Oceanispirochaeta sp. M1: one gene and its partner. The protein of the gene in region 2 interacts with the protein of the main gene of each other region in a pairwise test. Links are inferred from orthologs where the notes say so. Each region holds a gene or a part of one and is shown on either strand. Other genes may lie near its edges.

The links.
Region 1: the proteins of ileS (region 2) and DV872_RS20740 interact in binary tests that used the Escherichia coli proteins (3 or more experiments, as listed by UniProt). The link is inferred for Oceanispirochaeta sp. M1 from one-to-one orthologs.

Annotation. Positions count from the first base shown.
Region 1 is NZ_QQPQ01000038.1:33,644-42,934, reverse strand. The notes cover bases 3,705-6,616. They hold DV872_RS20740 (substrate-binding domain-containing protein), read right to left. Parts: upstream 5,664-6,616; coding sequence 4,746-5,663; downstream 3,705-4,745. Other genes in these bases: aroE (shikimate dehydrogenase), read right to left, coding at 5,915-6,616; DV872_RS20745 (sugar ABC transporter ATP-binding protein), read right to left, coding at 3,705-4,673. In the rest of the region: DV872_RS20760 (sugar phosphate isomerase/epimerase), read right to left, coding at 24-974; DV872_RS20755 (hypothetical protein), read right to left, coding at 992-2,200; DV872_RS20750 (ABC transporter permease), read right to left, coding at 2,224-3,171; more of DV872_RS20745, read right to left, coding at 3,168-3,704; more of aroE, read right to left, coding at 6,617-6,775; DV872_RS20730 (NAD(P)-dependent oxidoreductase), read right to left, coding at 6,813-7,754; DV872_RS20725 (LacI family DNA-binding transcriptional regulator), read right to left, coding at 8,016-9,008. UniProt on the Escherichia coli protein: Part of the ABC transporter complex RbsABC involved in ribose import. Binds ribose. Also serves as the primary chemoreceptor for chemotaxis.
Region 2 is NZ_QQPQ01000034.1:30,059-40,124, reverse strand. What follows is about bases 2,741-6,427. They hold ileS (isoleucine--tRNA ligase), read right to left. Parts: upstream 6,076-6,427; coding sequence 2,941-6,075; downstream 2,741-2,940. Other genes in these bases: DV872_RS19785 (DUF2442 domain-containing protein), read right to left, coding at 6,285-6,427; DV872_RS19795 (CotH kinase family protein), read left to right, coding at 2,741-2,870. Also shown: DV872_RS19805 (hypothetical protein), read right to left, coding at 1-474; DV872_RS19800 (porin), read left to right, coding at 724-1,605; more of DV872_RS19795, read left to right, coding at 1,605-2,740; more of DV872_RS19785, read right to left, coding at 6,428-6,563; DV872_RS19780 (nucleotidyltransferase domain-containing protein), read left to right, coding at 6,719-7,120; DV872_RS19775 (DUF86 domain-containing protein), read left to right, coding at 7,110-7,523; DV872_RS19770 (ATP-binding protein), read right to left, coding at 7,508-8,869; DV872_RS19765 (DUF4956 domain-containing protein), read right to left, coding at 8,991-9,674; DV872_RS19760 (CotH kinase family protein), read right to left, coding at 9,694-10,066. UniProt on the Escherichia coli protein: Catalyzes the attachment of isoleucine to tRNA(Ile). As IleRS can inadvertently accommodate and process structurally similar amino acids such as valine, to avoid such errors it has two additional distinct tRNA(Ile)-dependent editing activities.

The DNA of each region.
Region 1 (9,291 bases), on a different replicon or contig from region 2:
TTAGGAGAATGCTTCCTATTCTACTAAATGACTGTTTCTCTCAAATGTGCTTCCCGGCTCCTTATGGTCTCTATGGTGAACTTGACAAGTGTATCAAGAGATTCCGAATCAGGAGCCCCGAACATGGCGGGATAGGGATCTCCTCCGGGACCGAGGGGTTCGGGTGTAACGAAGCAGTCTTTCTCATTGTAATTGATCAGGTACAATGCCTCAATGATACGATCCAGATCCAGAGAACCTGTTCCCAGGGCTCCTCTCTGACTATCTGCCATATGCAGGTTTACCAGTTGGTTTCCTGCTTCCAGAATGGCCTTGCCGATATGCTGTTCTTCGGCCTGCATGTGAAAGACATCTCCATTGATCCAGGACACACCGGGACAGTTCAATTTAGCAATATACTCTTTAGCCTGCCCGACAGTGTGTATAATTGAAGTTTCTGCCGACCGGATTGGTTCCACAGCGCCTTTGACGCCGGATTGCTCAAATACATCGGATACGATTCTCAGGGTTTCTATACTCCTGTGAATCTCCATATCATCATAGGCGGCATTTCTACCGACAGCAGCTGGCACAACAAGTAGATATGTTCCTCCAATTTCTGCGGTAAATTCGACTTCCCGACGGATATAATCTATAGCGGCCTGTCTTTGGAAAGCCGAGACACTGGACAGATCGTTATCAACAGAAAACATTCCGCAGACGCCGCTTACTTTGATGCCTGCATTGTTAAGCAATTTCCTCGTTTCCTTGAAGGGATATCCGAGATCCGGTCCATAGTGGTTCCCATGCAATTCTATATACTCGACATTATTACGAACCAGCCTATCAAGGGATTTTGCAAGTGATTCAGCACCGAATCCCCAGTTACTCCAGGAGAGTTTCAACTTTGGACGCATCTTGTCAGGATTGCTTTTTTTATAATTCCTGAATTCATAATCGATTTCCTGATTCAATTTTTCATAATTCTGTTTCATACATGCATCCCCGCCTGTCAGTTCACTTTTAGATCGGGATTGCCGGCCCCGAAATGCTTTAAGATGACAAGGTCATCACAATCTGATGAATTGCTGACTTCTACTCCCTCCCGGGCCGCCTGTTCACTGACAAAAAACTCATCATTTGTATGCTGTCCATAGCGGATGAGAGCAGGACTCTCAATATTCCACCCTCCGAAACGGCCGTGTCCCTGAATAACATACATCCCATAGGGAGCACTGTCTTTGATTGTCACAGTCCGGCCGGAATGAATCGTGAGCTCCTTCGCGCTAAATGCTTTGGTTTTATAACAGATCCACTTTTCAATATATCCTTCCATCTCCTGCTGAGGATACACGGGAAGGGGTTCCATAAAATTGTGTTCAGAAAAGAGGGGATCAACATTTAAATCCCAATCAATCACATCGATTAAATAATCAAAATCACCTCTCTTGTCTTCGGGTGTATTCTTCCACAGCAGGGATTCATCGATAATCTGATTGTTTACCAGAGACTGGTACATGGCAAAGACATCCGATGCCATCTGAGGTTCATAGGTGCAGAAACTACCCGGTGCATGAAGAACCCCCGGAGGGACGTTCCACCCCGTGCCCGGTACAAGTTTATAGGCGGTGGACAGGTTTGTAATCCCGTTATCCCCCTTGTTAAAGGCTTTCAAGGCATCCAGGACCTGTTTCCTGGTCGTACCCGGCTTCAATCCGAAAAAAGTATGGGGAAAATCTCCGCCGTGATTGTTCAGCTGGGGTGGAAAGTAATAGGCTTCGGGTTTTCCCATTTCCCCCACCAGAGAGGCATGTTTATCCCGATGGTGTATGTGGTGCGGCAGGGGGCCCAGGTTGTCAAAAAATTTAGAAAACATCGGCCATTTGCCATAGGACTGCCAGAGAGCATTTCCAATCAGCGAACCCTTGAGCTCCTCCACAGCATCTCTGAGGAGAAATTGTTCCGATTCACCCCCTTTTTCAAAGAGGACAAAGCTCAGGCCCTCATTTTCCGAAGTATCGGGGCCGTTGTCTGCGGGGGTAGTGGATGAGAACCAACGCTCATCAATTCCACCACGATGCCCTCCCATGGCGTAATAGTCATCGGGATGGAGCTTGATCCGTCTTCCGGGCACACAGAACGATCGGGGCACCCAGGTCGGTGTCAGCCTCAGAATCCCTTTTCCATCATCAAATGCATTATGAATAGCAGAACGGCTCATATTAAACTCCTTTTTTATGAGATTCAGTCCCGTAGCCTGTCTAGAAGCACGGCCCCAATAATTATAATTCCCTTAACCACAAGCTGAAAATAGGCATTGATACCCAGAAGATTCATCCCGTTGTTTATGACGCCTATCATAAGGGCACCGATAAAAGTCCCCCATATGGCACCTCTGCCTCCCTGGAGACTCGTCCCACCGATAACAACGGCTGCAATAACGTCCAGTTCAAAGCCGGTCCCGGCAATGGGCTCGGCTGAGTTCAACCTGGATGTGATGATAATGGCGCTGATCGCCGCCGTCAGACCCGATATGGCGTAAATGATTGTTTTAAAGAAAGTTACATTAATCCCAGACAAACGGACTGTCTCTTCATTACCGCCGATGGCGTAGGTATAGCGGCCCAGGCGTGTCTGGGTGAGAACTCCCCAGGCCAACAGGACTGTCGCAACAAATATGATGCTGGGGATGGGGATACCCAGGATATACCCCCCGCCGATCTGGCGAAAGTCGGGATCAAAACCGGATATGGGATAGCCCTTGCTGTATATAAGCGTCAGCCCCCGGGCGATACTCATCATACCCAGAGTAACGACAAAGGGCGTGATTTTCCCCAGATTGATAATAAGGCCGTTCACAAGGCCGAAGAGAAATCCTACAAGAAGTGTGATGAATACGACAGGAAACAAACCAAAGCCTGCTTTCAGCATCCCCGCACTTACAACTCCTGATATAGCAAGGAGAGACCCGACAGAGAGATCAATCCCCCCCGTAAGAATGACAAAGGTCATACCAACGGCCATGATGCCGTAGATTGAAGTCTGCCTGAACACGTTGAGGATGTTAATCGGACTGAGAAAGACCGGCGACATGATAGCCAGAATGAGACAGATCAGAAAAAATGCGATTATAATGCCATAGTTTTTCAGGATACTTTTAATGTTCGTACTCCTGTTTTTAAGACTTTTCATGGGGTCACTCCTTTATCATGGAGGCCGAGAGAGTATTCCATCACTTCTTCCTGATCACTTTCGCCTCTTTTGAATTTTTTCACGATACGCCCGTCGTATACGACTTCGATGCGGTCGCTCATGTTCATAATTTCAGTCAGTTCCGAGGATACCAGGATGATTCCCGCTCCTTCTCTGGCCAGTTCCTGTATCAGTTTATAGATCTCTACCTTGGCCCCCACATCAATTCCCCGGGTCGGTTCATCAAAGATATAGAGATGACAATCCCGGATAAACCACTTAGACAGAACGACTTTCTGCTGGTTACCACCAGAGAGATTTTTAGCAAGTTGTCGGATAGTGGGTGTTTTAATGTCAATTTTTTTGATCATATTCTTCACCTTTCCGCTGATAAATGTCCTTTTCAGGATTCCCAGCACCGAATAGAGATCGAGAACTGTCAGTGCCGAATTATCAAAAATAGAGAGGCCCAGTATGAGTCCCTGTTTTTTGCGCTCCTCGGGTATTAATCCTATTCCCAGGCGGACTGCATCCCGGGGATTTCTGATTGAGACTTCACTGCCCTCCAGATAAATCTTTCCGGAATCCTTTTTTCGATGGCCGTAAATGAGTTCCATAATCTCGGTGCGCCCTGCTCCCACCAACCCGGAGAAGCCGACAATCTCACCCTTATGGACAGAGAAGGAAACATCCCGACAGAGACTCTCCCGGGACAAGCCTTCAACCCTCAGAATCTCTTCTTTAATCTCTATTTCAGCCTTAGGATACTGCTCACTGAGCTTACGGCCGACCATATGACTTATGATTTCATTCACGGGAAAGTCTTTTTCTGGTTTTGTTATAATGTTTTTGCCATCTCTTAATACGGTGATTCGATCAGCAACGTGCTGGAGCTCTTCCAGACGATGTGAAATATAGATAATGGAGACTCCCCCGGCCTTTAAATTTGCAATAATCTTAAAGAGTTTATCTACTTCATTTCCTGTCAGGGGAGCCGTCGGTTCATCCATAATCAGAATATCCGACTTGAGGGACAGGGCTTTTACTATCTCGACCAGCTGCTGAATTGCCGGGCCTATTGTATATACCTTGGCTCTGGGATCCAGATCGATATCAAAGGAGGTCAGCAGTTCTTCCACCTGCCGGTACAGAGTCTTCCAGTCAATCAGTCCGTTTTTCTTCAAGGGCTCCCGCCCCAAATAGATATTTTCTGCTATTGAAAGATAACTGATAAGATTCAGCTCCTGATAGATGACGCTGATTCCTGCCTGAAGCATGGTTTTAAGTCCCACATTCTTCACGATCTCACCTCGCACCTCAATATGCCCCTCATCGGCCTTGTACATACCCGAAAGGACCTTCATCAGGGTCGATTTTCCAGCGCCGTTCTCTCCAACAAGAGCCAGGGTTTCGCCCTCTTCGAGTTCAAGATTGACATTATCCAAAGCTTTGACACCGGGAAAAGATTTACTGATTCCGGACATCCGTAACAATGTAGACATGTAATACACCTTTTTATAAAAAGGCCGGAGAACTCAATCACCGGCCCGGGTCAATCAAGTGATGAAATACAGTTATTCAGTAACGGGCAGAGGATTGATATAAACCGTACTCTTTGCCGGTTTTTTCCCGCTTGTAATATTGTCATAAAGGACCTGAAGTGCCAGACCTGCCTGCTGACCTGGAAACTGGTCAATCGTCGCGCTCAGCATACCATCGTTCATATAGGAGAAAGCATCGGTTGTCGCATCAAAGCCGACTGTGATGATGGTGGAAAGATCAAGCCCCGCTGCAGACATGGCTTCAATTGCCCCGATGATCATTTCATCATTGGCACCGAAGACTGCATCAAAATCAGGATAAGCGATTATAAGGTCCTCCATAACATTCTGTCCTTCAGAACGAGAGAATTCAGCCGTCTGGCTGACTATAACCTCGACATCGGATTGACTCATGATTTCATCAAAACCGGCCTTACGGTCAATGGCTGCGGAAGAACCAGGAGTCCCTTCCAGCTCGATGACCTTACCTTTGCCTCCCAGTTTTTCGATTATAAAACGAGCGGCCGAGCGGCCTCCCTCAATATTATCAGCTCCGACATGGATCAGGACTAAATCGCTGTTTGACTGCCGGTCTACTGTAGCGACGGGAATCCCCCCCGCAATGGCTGCTTCTATAGCCGGAACCAGAGAGTCGGTGGTCATGGGAGAGATGAGAATACCGTCGACTTTCTGGGCCATGAAATTTTCCATTCCGGACATCTGTGTTGATGACTGGTTCTGAGAGTCGTGAATAAGCAAAGTCATTCCCAGTTCGGCTGCTTTTGCTTTTGCCTCATCGGCCATAGTTACAAAGAAAGGAAACTGAAGTCCGGGAACGGTCATTCCTATTACAATTTCACCATCATCTTCAGCGTCCTTCTGTCCTCCCGCAAAGATCAGAACAGGGGCAATGAATGCCACGATACAGATAAAAACAAATAATTTTTTCATAAGAATCTCCTTAATGATTCATTTGTGTAACCGACTGAATTTTAATCTGGCCTGACTCACAAGTCAATTTTTATTTACAAATGGATGTTTATTATACCCCTGTGAAAGCAGACAATTTCCATGTCGGTCCAGTTCTTATGAAAATTCAATCTAAAGAGTATAAAGCACCTTCATTATTCATTTTTATATTCATATCATATATATATTTAGATTGAATTAGATGAGATATTAAAAACTATAATTCCTCGTTATCAAATGCTCTCAAAGACCTCCTTCAATACCTTTTTCATGACATCCGTGTCCGGTTTGAAACCGGTCCAGTATTCAAAACCGATCACACCCTGGGCTACAAGCATTCCCAATCCATCGATCACTCTGCAGCCCCTTTTTTTCGCATACCGCAGCAGTTGTGTTTCAGGCGGATTGGGAATAACATCCGCTACAACCATAGCCTCGGTCAAGGAATCCATATTCAAGGGTAAAACAGCCCCGATATCGGGATATAATCCGATACTCGTGGCGTTAATCACAACATCTGTACCCATCGGGATATCATAATCCCCATTCCACTTTACATAATCCGCTGCCGTGCCTGTCTTTTTATTCAGCAGATCCACCAGATCCTCTCCCCGTTCCCTGCTCCGGTTCACAACGGTTATGCGAGTTACTCCTGCCAGCGCCAGCTCCACTCCTATAGCTCTGGCGGCTCCACCGGCTCCGAAAATCACAATATTTTTCCCACCGGGATTCAGAACCTCTCTCAATGAAGATAAGAAGCCCTTCCCGTCGGTATTCTGTCCGACCAGCTCATCCCCTTCCCGCACGATACAATTCACCGCACCCATCAATGCCGCACTCTCCCCCAGTCTGTCCAGATACTGAATGACATCCACTTTGTGGGGTATGGTGCAATTACCTCCCCGAAAATTCATGGCTCGCATCCCCCGGACGGCATCACCCAGATCCTGACTATCCACTTCAATTGTCAAATACCGCCAATCCAGGTTATGATGAGCATAGGCCGCTTCGATCATCAGCTGTGTGGGATTTTCCGAAACCGGTTTCCCGAAAAGAGATGTCAATTCCTGCTTGAAATTCAATTTATCCGCCATTTTTTCATCCTATGTCATTTAATCCATACAACAGCTTTCAACCGGCAGGTTTACTCACAAGATTCCTGACTGTTTCATAAAGAGCTCTCTGCATTCTGACCGGAGGGAGTCCTCTCATCAAAAGGGACAGATCATCCATAAGCATTTCTCCGATCAAATTAAATGCCCAGGGAATGCCTCCTGCTCTGTGAGGAGACAGGATCATATTGTTGATACTTCTGACGGGATGGTCCGCCGTCATGGGTTCCTCGGGAAAGACATCAACAGCCGCAGAGAATTTTCCTCTGGATACAAAGTCTGTCAAAGAATCAAAGTCGACGACCGAAGCCCTGCTGAGGAGCATAAAAAATGCATCGGGCCGTATGAGGGAAAACTTATCTTTATTTAAAAATCCCTGATTGTCTTTTGTCACACCCGCCAGTACAAAAATAAACTGAGAACCCGAGAGAACATCATCGAGAGCTGCGGGAATGCAGTTGTTTTCAAGGATGACACTGTCGGGTATCCAGGGATCATATATTTTAATTCTGCAGTTGAATGGCTGAAGTAGTTTCAGCAAGGCTCTTCCCAGATTACCGAATCCGATGAATCCCACATCACTTCCTGAAAGAAGAACGGAATCTTTGCAGCTGTCTCCCAGATATGTTTCTTTTCCCTGGCGGAATTGTCTGTCTTCCCTCGTGACACCCCGGGCCAGATCGAGGGCGAAACACAAACCCATCTCCGCTACAGGCTTTGAATAGACCACTCCGCAGTTCAGCACATGTATATTCTTTTCAAAACAATAGTCGTAATCTATATTCTGATAGAAATTCCCTTCCACATTGAAAATCACTTTCAAACCGGGAGCCTTCAGAAGCCTTTCCCGGGGCATATCCATCTGCCCGATCAATGCAAAAGCATCAGGTAACTGTTTATCAAGCTCTTTATAATTGACTCTGCCATCCCCCAGATACCTGAAGTCGACGAGTTCATTCATTGCGGACATCCTCTCATCTGAGAAAATATGACTAAGCTTTTGAGGGAACGGACAGGCAATCACTTTGTTTTTCTTTTCCAATTCTTCACCCTTCCTTTATATTGTGCCAGACGGTCCATTTCGCTTCATAAAATAGACATGAGGATGCATTCTTAACCGTCTCTCGGCAAAGGTATCCTTGATAATACGACTCTTCATTTTCAGAACTCTTCTCTCACATGATAACGATTACGCAATCGTTATCATGTGAATCAAAAAAATTTAGGGTGCCGACTCCCTCACGATCAGTTCAGGTTCAAAAACGAAATGAGATCGATCAAGGCTGCCTCCGTCCGCAAGAGTATCAATAATCTCAACAGCCTTGCGGCTCATCTCTTCATAGGGCTGTTTAATGGATGTAATTGTGGGGTAAATCATTGTGGAAAGAGAGATGTCATCCATACCGATTATGGCAACATCTTCGGGAATATGCCGGCCGATCCTCTGATAAGATGCGATCAACCCGGCCGCGATAATATCGCTTTGTGCCCAGACAGCATCCACATCACTGTTCAGCTCCTCAAACAGGTGCACAGCCTTCACGCCTGTTTCAAATGTAAAGGCCCCTTCAAATACATGATTGTCCTCCAGTACTATCCCGTTCTCTTGCAGGGTGTCACGAAAACCATTGAGTCTTTCCCGGACCAAAAGGATTTTCTGAGACCCCGTTACACAGGCGATATGCCTGTGTCCTGCCCGTAGAAAGTGTTCTGCCGCTATTTTTCCGGCTTTATAATTATCCAGGATCAGATTGGGGAGATTTTCATGATTCAGCGCCCGATCAATGATGATGACGGGTGTATCTGTTTTAGAGATGAAATTCAGGACCTGACTTTCATCAGAAACTCTGGATAGAATGATCCCGTTAATATTCCGTCTCAGAAGATTATCAAAGGCTTCGGCGGCTTTCTTCGGGTCATTATGAGTATTGCAGACAATCAGGCTCAGAGATTTATGAGAAGCATATTTTTCAGCATAATTGATAAAATTAACAAAACTGGGGTGACTTATTTCCGGCACAATAAAGCCGATCATATTCCCCTTCTTGATTCTCAATCCCTGAGCCATAAGATTCGGCTTATAATCGACTTTTCTTATGGCCTCTACCACTTTTTTCTTTGTGGGTTCTTCTACCTTCATGGCACCACTTATCACACGTGATACAGTAGAGACAGAGACACCGGCCAGTTTTGCCACATCTTTCATAGACGCCATAAAGGAAATCCCCCTTCATCCATGATAACGATTTCGCAAACATTACCATACACAGGTTCACTTGTCAATATTATTATCCGACCCGGGATACACGAAAAAAAACCATGGAGCTGTTGAATCCCATTGATCAGGGATAATACAGGCCTGTTTTTTTTGAGATGCAGATGAGACTTCATCGTTAATTTAAATGTACGATTGCATATTCTGATCATCCAAATGCATCATATCCGCTTAACAAATGTCACCCGATAGCCTCTAAGATGAGAGTTCACTGCAGTTTTTG
Region 2 (10,066 bases):
TTTCATCAGCGCAGACTGCAGCACATGGAGTCTGGGATCAGCACTGGCAGCCAGGAGAGTATTTTTATAAATGGTGTCGGCAAGAATGCCGTCTGGACCTTTATAGGTCTTCTCTTCATTCTTTGACCATCCTGGAGATTTTTTCAGGGAACGTCTGACAAAAAATGCCGGATATTCCCCCTCCATCATTCCGGAAAACTCCAGGGGCTTACCGAATCTGGCAGAAATAACAGTGTTATGTGTCCGTTCAAGGGCTGGATAGATCTCTGATGAGTCAACGGGCAATATATCTTTTAGAAGCTCATAGGAGAGCTCAGGGTGGACTGAAGGTCTGGCCAGAAGATAGAAATCATCTGTAGACGGCAGGACCGCCAGGGGATCTGAATCCTGGGGAGGCATAACCGGCCTTGTTGTACAGGCAAAAAAAGACAGACTGCAGAGCAGGTATATAAGATAAGTTTTTGTCTGTTTCATAGAATGAATCTCCAAATGGTTCTTTTTAAGAAATACTGAATGACTGTGTGAGATTATATACAATAATACTCTATAAATGATTCTTCAAGACGTATTCTTTTAATAATTTATATTGACTGGTTATCTGATTTTTCCATAAATTATATTGTGCATTACAAAAATATTTACATCCTGTTCTTTTTATCAGTTATTTCAACTTTATCGCTCTATTCTTTCGATCTGTATGAAAGCAAAAAGAATAATATAAATTTGAATCTCATTATCGGCAGCAGCTTCAAGTATGAAGCCGATTCATTCCCGGGGCGAGCCGGTTTTGAACTGACTGAGGCAGAAATAAAAACCAGTGGAACCTATCTGGAGAAGCTGAAATATTCTCTCTCCTTTGATCTCTCAGAGTTGATTGGAGATGATCCGGCCTTGAAAAATGCCTATATCCAATACAATTTTGCAGATCCATTCAGAATCAGGGCAGGTCAATCAAAAATACCCTTTGGACAGGAATATTCCCTTGGCGTGAGTGACAGAGTCTATATAACTCACTCTGAAGGAAGTAAGCTGATTGTTCCTGACCGTTCTGTGGGTACAATCATTTCCGGAAAAAATATATTTAACAGCTTTGGCTATAAGTTAGGTATTCATAATTCTTCGACTTATGAAGAAGAGGAAAATGTATCAGGCCACATCGTATTCAGCGGCAACCTTTTTTATAACAACAAAGGGATAAAAACAGGATATGAACTGCTTTATTCAAGTGATGAAACCTTTTCTCATGGTGCATATCTCCAGTTGAATCTCCCCCTGAAGAAAGATATAAATTTATTTTTTATTGGAGAGTATCTCGAACAGCGCTACTTTAATTACCACTGGAATCACAGCCTCTATACGGCAGTTTCTCTCAGGGTCAATGCCTGGGAACCGTTGATCTACTTTGATTACTTCAATGACAATGTAGGATATGACGGAGTGGAGGATAAGCTGATTCCAGGCCTCGGTTTCAATGTCTATTTTTTAAATGATAAATTAAGACTGCTGTGTGATTTAAGAACAGAATATTTATTTTCCCAACCCGAAGATTATACACACAAAATCCATAACCACAGCCTCACTGTTAAGTTGATACTGGAGATATGATGTCCCTCATACTGATTCTTCTATTCAGCCTTAGCTTTAACAGCTGTTCCTTTATGAATTCACCTGTTCTGCCCTACGAAAATCAGGAAGCCATGGGACTTCCCGTATTCTACATCCATCCCAAACCCATAAGTAAAGATTTTTACTCACCGGCGACTGTGATCTATAAAGGGAAAAGTTATGATGCCGAGGCCAGAATCAGAGGCGGATTCACGGCATACAGCCCGAAAAAGAGCTACACAATCCGTTTTTCTGACAGTGATCTCTTTAATGACCCGGAATTAGGGTCTGAAGGATTTACTGATCGGAAAAAGATTCTGTTAGTAGCCGACTTTGATGACAACTCTCATATCAGAAACCGTCTTGCACAGAAGATCTGGGAAATGATGCAGGATCAGGGAGGGGGTCTTTACTCCAGCCCTGTTATTCAGACCGACAGTTCTGTGGTCTATACCAATGGATCATTTGAAGGACTCTACACGGTAATTGATGCGGTAAACGAACAGTATTTCGATAGATATGCCGACAGCTCTACCACCCCATCCCTGGACTCTGTAGAGATGACATCAGGAGGGAATCTCTACAAGGGAGATACCCGGGAGGCTAATTTCTACATTAAAAATGAACTCTATGATGGATTCAGTAAGAAAATGGGGACTCCCGAAAGCGGAAACCGCGGAGCCTATGACGATTTGACTGATCTTATCCTGTTTGTCAATAACAGCAGTGATGATGAGTTTGCTGATGCCAGTGATGGATTTTCAACAATGGCCAGTGTGGAGAGTTATTACGACTGGTGGTTTTTCAGCTCCTTTATCAGCGCCGGTGATTCCATGAATAAAAATGCCTATCATTATCATAACCCCCATGGACTATGGTATTTCCTCCCCTGGGATTATAACCAGAGTTTCGGACAGAATTATATAACAAAAAGGAAATCCCCTTCCTTCAGTAAATACGCCCAAAGCCAGAATGGTATTTTCAAAAGACTTGTCAATCATCCAGGCTATGAAACAGCACAAAACAGCAGATACAGTGAGATGTTAGACACGGCTCTTGAGCTGGATCAGATTCTCGCTGAGGTCGATACTCTATGGGATGAGGTTCAGGAAGCAGCAGAGGCCGACTGGGATAAGTGGGGCAAAGAATATAGGTCCTATGAGTGGTGGGAGAACAGAGATGATTTTACGACACCCCGGGAAGAAGTGGACTATATAAAGATGTGGATTACTTCCATCCATGGTCAGGCAAAGTCACAGTTCTAAAAAAAACCCGCTAATCTTAAACAGACTACCGGGTTAATATTTCATTTAATAATCAAATCAGGCTTGCGAATCAGGCCTTAACAAGAGCGATATGACAAGGTTCGTCATCACCGCAGCTGCCTTCAGAAGCACCCTCTTTGACTTCCCAGCTCCAGCTTTCACCCAGAGTTTCACTCAAGAGATGATCTTCAAAGGTACTGACCGCCGCTTTCACAGAGTCGGAGCCGTTGATAAAGAGGTTGATTCTATCTGTAACTTCCAGGCCGCTCTCCTTACGAAGATTCTGGATGCTTCTGACGATGTCACGCACCATACCTTCCTGAAGCAGCTCCTCTGTAATCTCGGGGTCCAGGGCGATGGTAAGATCTCCCTCGTTGAGAACCTTGAGATTCTCTTTTTCCGATCTGTTGACCACCACAGATTCTTCGGTGATATCGATGGAATTATGCTCCTTCCCTTCAAAGCCGACACTCAGAGTGGCTCCTTCCAGGAGGGAGATGATCTCGGAAGAGCTGAGTTCGGCTATACGGCCGGCGGCGGTTTTCATATCCTTACCAAGCTGTTTACCCAGGACGCGGAAGTTGGCCTTCACCGAATACTCTACAAGGTCTTCCTCATTTTCCCTGAAGTAGACCTCCTTGACATTCAGCTCTTCGGCAATTATATCTTCCATCTCCCGGAGAATTTTCTTCTCTTCTCCGTTTCTTGTAACGATATGTATGGCCTTCAGGGGCTGACGTGTTTTCAGATTATGCATGGCTCTCAGGGCTCTTCCCATTGAAACAGCCTGCTGGGTCAGATCCATCTTTCTTTCAAGAATCCGATCCCTGTCCTCCTCCCTGGCCACAGGGTAGTCGCAGAGGTGGATACTCTCGGGCATCTCTTCTGTCTTGAGGTTGCGGTAGATCTCTTCGGTGACAAAGGGGATAAAGGGGGAAGCAACCTTCACCAGGGTCATCAGAGCATGCCAGAGGGTACCGTAGGCCTGCATCTTGTCACCGTCATTCTCGGACTTCCAGAAACGGCGGCGGGAGCGGCGGATGTACCAGTTATTCAACAGGTCAATGAAATTCACGATGGGTTCGATGGCCTTCTGAATATCATAGCCATCCAGATAGGTCGTAACTTCCTGCACCAGATGGAGGGTCTCTGAGAGAATCCACTGATCCAGAGGGTTCTCAGGCTTCACAGGGGGCTCTGAGGGAGCGGCATCGTCAATATTGGCATAGGTGACGAAGAAGCTGTAGGAGTTCCACAGGGGGATGATGATGCTCTTGAGAACATCCTTAACACCCTCGTTGGTAAACTTGAGACTCTCGGCCCTGACAACGGCGGAGTTCATCAGAAAGAGACGCAGGGCATCGGCCCCGAATTTATTGATGACCTCCATGGGGTCTGTGAAGTTCCGCAGTGATTTGGACATCTTCTTGCCGTCTTCTGCCAGAACAAGACCGTTGACAACAACATTTTCGAAGGCAGGGCTGTCAAACAGGGACGCTGCCAGAATTGTAAGGGTATAGAACCAGCCCCGGGTCTGATCCAGACCCTCGCAGATAAACTTGGCGGGGAAGTTGGCCTCGAACCACTCCTTGTTCTCAAAGGGGTAATGCACCTGTGCATAGGGCATGGAACCCGATTCAAACCAGCAGTCCAGAACCTCGGGGATTCTTTTCATTGTCCCCTTGCCGCAGGAGCATTCCCATGTAATATCATCCACAAAATGCTTGTGGAGGTCTTCCACGTCTGCTCCGGACTTCTCTTTAAGCTCGGCCTTGCTGCCGATGCATTCACGTGCTTCACAGGCATCACATTCCCAGATGGGGATGGGGTTGCCCCAGTAGCGGTTCCGGCTGATGGCCCAGTCCCGGGCATTCTCCAGCCATTTACCGAAGCGCCCCTTCTTGAGGTGTTCGGGAACCCAGTTGACCTTGTCGTTGGCCCCCAGCATCTTATCCTTCACCTTGCTGATATCCACAAACCAGGAACCCACGGCCTTGTAGATCAGAGGACTGTCGCATCTCCAGCAGTGGGGATAGGAGTGAAGGATCTGATCCCGTTTGACAAGCTTCCCCTCCTCCTTGAGACGGCTCATGATGTCTTTGTCGCAGTCTTTGACAAAGCGTCCCTCATAGTCGGGGACCTCTGATGTAAACTGGCCCTCGTCGTCTACGGGGCAGACAACGTCAATCCCTGTATGCTTGAGGACGGCATAGTCCTCCTCACCGAAACCGCTGGCGGTATGGACAATTCCCGTACCGTCTTCGGTGGTGACATGATCTCCGGTAAAGGTCTTGTAGGCACCCTGCTCTTTCCGATCCGGAAAGTACGGGAAGATGGGCTCATAACTGATCCCTGTAAGATCCCGACCCTTTTTGGTCCAGATAACCTGGTATTCCTCTTCACTCTTGTAGTAGGCGGAAACACGCTCTGCGGCAAGGATATAGAATTCATCCCCGTCCTTGAGCTTCACATAGTCAATGTCTTCCCCCAGGGTCAGAGCCAGGTTGGAGATCAGGGTCCAGGGTGTGGTGGTCCAGGCCAGGAAGTATGTAGACTCTTCATCCTCTAACTTGAATCTTATTGTTATGGCCGGATCATTGACGTCCTTGTAACCTCCCAGGTTCAGCTCATGATTACTCAGAGGAGTGGAACAGCGGGGACAGGTGGGGAGGATGTAATGGCCCTTATAGACGAGCCCCTTGTCCCAGAGGGACTTGAAGACCCACCAGATGGATTCCATATAATCGGCGTCCATTGTCTTGTAGTCGTTATCAAAATCGACCCAGCGGCCCATACGGGTGATCACCTGACGCCACTCCCCCGTATAGCGGAGAACGATGGAACGGCAGGCTTCGTTGAACTCGGTGACACCGAATTTTTCAATCTCCGTCTTACCGGAGATGCCCAGTTCCTTCTCCATTTCGTATTCCACGGGCAGACCGTGACAATCCCAGCCGAATCGTCGCTCGACTCTCTTGCCCTTCATGGTCTGGTAGCGGGGAATAATATCCTTGAGAGTTCCCGGTACGAAGTGACCGAAGTGAGGAAGACCTGTGGCAAAGGGAGGACCGTCGTAAAAGACATAGTCCTCGGCACCTTCACGCACGGATATGGATTTCTCAAAAATAGTATTCTCTTCCCAGAATTTCTGTATTTTCTCTTCCATCTTCGGGAAGTCAACTCTGGGATCTACGGGGGTATACAAAACTTTTCTCCTGTTTATTACCTCATCCCAAAGCCATCATAAAAGGGCCCGGAACAGGTACGAATTCATGGAGTGTATTTTACTGTAGTTGGGGGATAATAAGCAAGGGCGGTACTGCCTTTCGCTAGTCCGGGGTTTCCGGATCACAATCACGCCGCCGGTCGTCCGGGGCATATTTATGCTGTCTATCGCAGATAAGGTCTAAGGGTTTAGGGGAGTAAGGGATCACTGACATCCTTAGCATTTTCATATATCGAGTCAGGATCTATATCCAAACAATTATACGGATCAAAATTACCACTCAAATCCCATGCTAATGTATTATTCAGAACTGTACACTTTTCAGTAAAAGTTACAACATCGGCTATCTTTTTAAAGACACCTTTATTCAACAACGGTTTTGCATCAAACTGTTTTATCATACCATCTGAAAAATAAACAATAACGGAAAAATCTTCATTAGGAATCACTTGTACGACTTCATGCATAATAAATTCTCCTACTTTAAAGGTTCTATCCTGTGGATTTCTCCATGGTTCATTGCTAAATCCCAATTTTCCAGTAATTCATCCTTATGCAACTCACACCAGGCTAAAACCACAATCTGGGGACAAAGCTGATCCTGCCGTGTTATACTTCAGTCATGGAAAGAGGGGAGATTCTCAGCAGTATAAGCAGTTATTTTGAATCCCGCGAGGAGATCCACACCGTTATTGTCTATGGATCGGTAGCTGATGGAAGTTCAGGACGGGACAGTGATGTAGATATTGCACTGGCCTCATTCACAGCTCTGGATTACAAGATCTTAGTTCAAATGAATGCAGATCTACAGATAAGACTCCACAGAAATATTGACCTTATAGACCTGGATAAGGCGAAAGGTCTTATCCATTACAAGATAATAAGTAAAGGGGTTCGTCTGAAGTATTCAAGCAGAGAACTGACCGGACATATGATCCGGGCCCTGGATTTTAAAACGGACTTTCTACCCCAGTTACAGGCCATGCAGATTAAAAGGATAGAAAAAACAGCCTATGGAACCTGAAATACTTATAGCCAAGTTGGAATCCCTGAGCCGCTGTATCCTCAGAATCGAAAGTAAATGCCCCGAGAATAGTCAAAGTCTCAAAGAAGATCTCGATTTACAGGACATTATCGTTATAAATCTGGAAAGGGCCGTACAGCAATGTGTTGATACGGGCCTCCATATCTTGAGCGATTATAACGGTTCACCCATAAACAGTATGGCAGATGTGTTCCAATCCCTGGCAGGAAACAAGATCATCAGCGAAAAATTGGCAGGGAATCTTATTGCCGCCGTCGGTTTCCGTAACATTGCCGTCCACGAATACAGATCCATTGACTGGAATATCGTGTGGACCATAATAAATGACAATCTCAGTGATTTCAGGGACTTTCAGAAAGCCCTTCTTCATTTGATCCATTGATTAATAATGGATGATAGACGTCCTGCGAAATACAGAGGCAGGGATTGAAGTGAAAATGTCAGAGTTTCCCTATACTGACTCTTATTCTGCACCTGTACCTCCAGCATCTGAAAAGAGGGTTTGTTCATATCAAAGCGTATTGCCCTATTCTCCCCCTTATGAGACATAAACTGATGAAGTGATTTCAGGGTTCCGCTTTTTCCTGCTTTTACTTCAATAGGAATCAGCTTTCCTTCATGAGGAATGACATAATCGACCTCAGCATTATTGCTTTTTCCTTCCCGCAGCCAATAATGCAGCTCATGATGATAATACAATAACAATTCCTGACCAATAAACTGCTCTGCAATACTTCCTTCATTAATCAAAGTCCGTTCATCCATCTTGCGAAGTATATCCCAGTTGAGGCCGGTCAAATGATTCATTAATCCGATATCCAGAAAGAGGATTTTAAATACTCTCTCATTGCGACCTGCCCTCAGAGGAATTCCCGAACAATCAGAATGATAAACAAGGGAACAGAGTTTCGCCTTTGACAAAAGATCTAGAACCCTTCGAACTTCTGCGGCCTTATCATCAGGACTGAGATGAACATATTTTATTTTCTTCCCCACTTGAAGAGGAATTCTATTTAAAATTTGCTGTAAACGGATCAGATCTGATTTTCTGGCGTATTTAGCAAAATCATCCTGATAGGTATCAATCAAGGATCTATGAACATCAGAAACGGTATAGGGATCTTCCTGAAAAGCCAGAACTGCTTCAGGCATGCCCCCACAATACAAATAATCTCTCTGATATTTTAATAAAGCCTGATGCCTGGAATCAGCCATAAGATCCCCTGGCTCATGTTCCTTATAGAAACCATGCAGTTCTTCATCCTGGTGTAACAGAAACTCATCGAAACTCATCGGCCCCAGATGATAATAAGTAATTCGTCCTACAGGCATGGAAAAGGAATGATCTGACAGAGTAAACTCTAATAATGACCCAGCCGCAATAACCGCTAACTCTGGTTTTTCTTCATAAAAATAACGGAGAGCCTGCAATGCATAGGGAGTCGATTGAATCTCATCCAGAAATAGCAGAGCATTCTCATCTGATGAAATGGAGCCGCATATACCCTCAATTTCCAGTAAAATGCTCTCAAGGTTCATTGTTTTGAAAACTTTATCAAGTGAAAGATATTTTTCCAGATTCAATTCATAAAGTTTAAGATTGTGTTCTTTGGCAAATAACCTGACAAGTGTTGATTTCCCCACCTGCCTGGCACCTCTCAGGATCATTGGTTTTCTTCTGGGAGAATCAAACCAGGCATTCAAATCCTTCAGTGCATTTCGATACATGATAAAACACCCCCTTGTTTTGTCTTAGTTACTAATATTTTAAGGGGTTATTTTGTCATAATCAAGATATTATCAGCAACTAAACCTGTTTATTTAGGGATAATCATTGACTGGCTTCGAACTATTTCCTGGCAATCCGAATATCAAGGGAAGAATCATTACTGAATATCTCTTCTATGTCACTATGAACCTTACGAACTTCCATACGGTTGCGGAGGCTCTGGGTATAGCGGACTTTAATCTTATCCTTACTGGTTCTGATCTCCATCAACATTGTATCGCCACCCAGAGATTCTCTCAGTTTTTGAATTGTATCATCATAGAAATTTATCTTTTTAAAGCTGATATTGATTTCATAGTTAAAACTGGAAGGAAGGGACATACCGAATTTTATCTTACTTAAAAAAATCATCATAAATCCAACAAAGAATGTCAGAATCAGGGCATGAAGAAAAAAGGCCAGACCACAGGAGATCCCCACAACAATACCAAGGAATATAAAGGACATGTCTATGGGGTTGCTGACGGCCGTTCTGAAGCGCACTATGGAGACAGCACCGATAAGACCAAAGGCGACCACCATATTTGAGGCGATCATCATCATGGCCCCGGCCATAATCACACCGATATAGATGATGGAATGCATAATGATATGACTATCAATCTTATCTGCATTGAGCCACTTATAGATAATGGCCAGTATAAGATTCAATATAAAGGCATAACCTAATCGGATCAATGAGGTGAGAATAGTAAAATCCTGGGCCTGAGCAGGATTATTTATTATATCTAGAATTTCGTTCATTTATTCTCCGTTAAATAATTCATCTTGATGCATCATCCGGATCAGTGAAGAAATCCGCCCAGTAAGGGTCACTCAGTATATCGCTTGTTCTTGTATTAAAAAAGACCTCAATACTTTGCTTTTCTGCTTCAAATGCGTCAGATGTCAGATAAAAGAAGGGTTCCACATCAACAGCAGCTCCTAAAAGAGAATACAAACTCTCAGAATACCCTTCCAGTTGATCAATTATATTGTTATCTCCCGCCTGAAGAAAGTATCTATTAAATAGATCCCTGTAGATGTCCTGAAACTCCTCGGATTCGAGCATACGGGTGGTTAGAATATTGTTCCCACCCACAGGGGTGTATTGATAATAGTGATCGTTATCCCAGGGGAGAATACGGTATTTATCT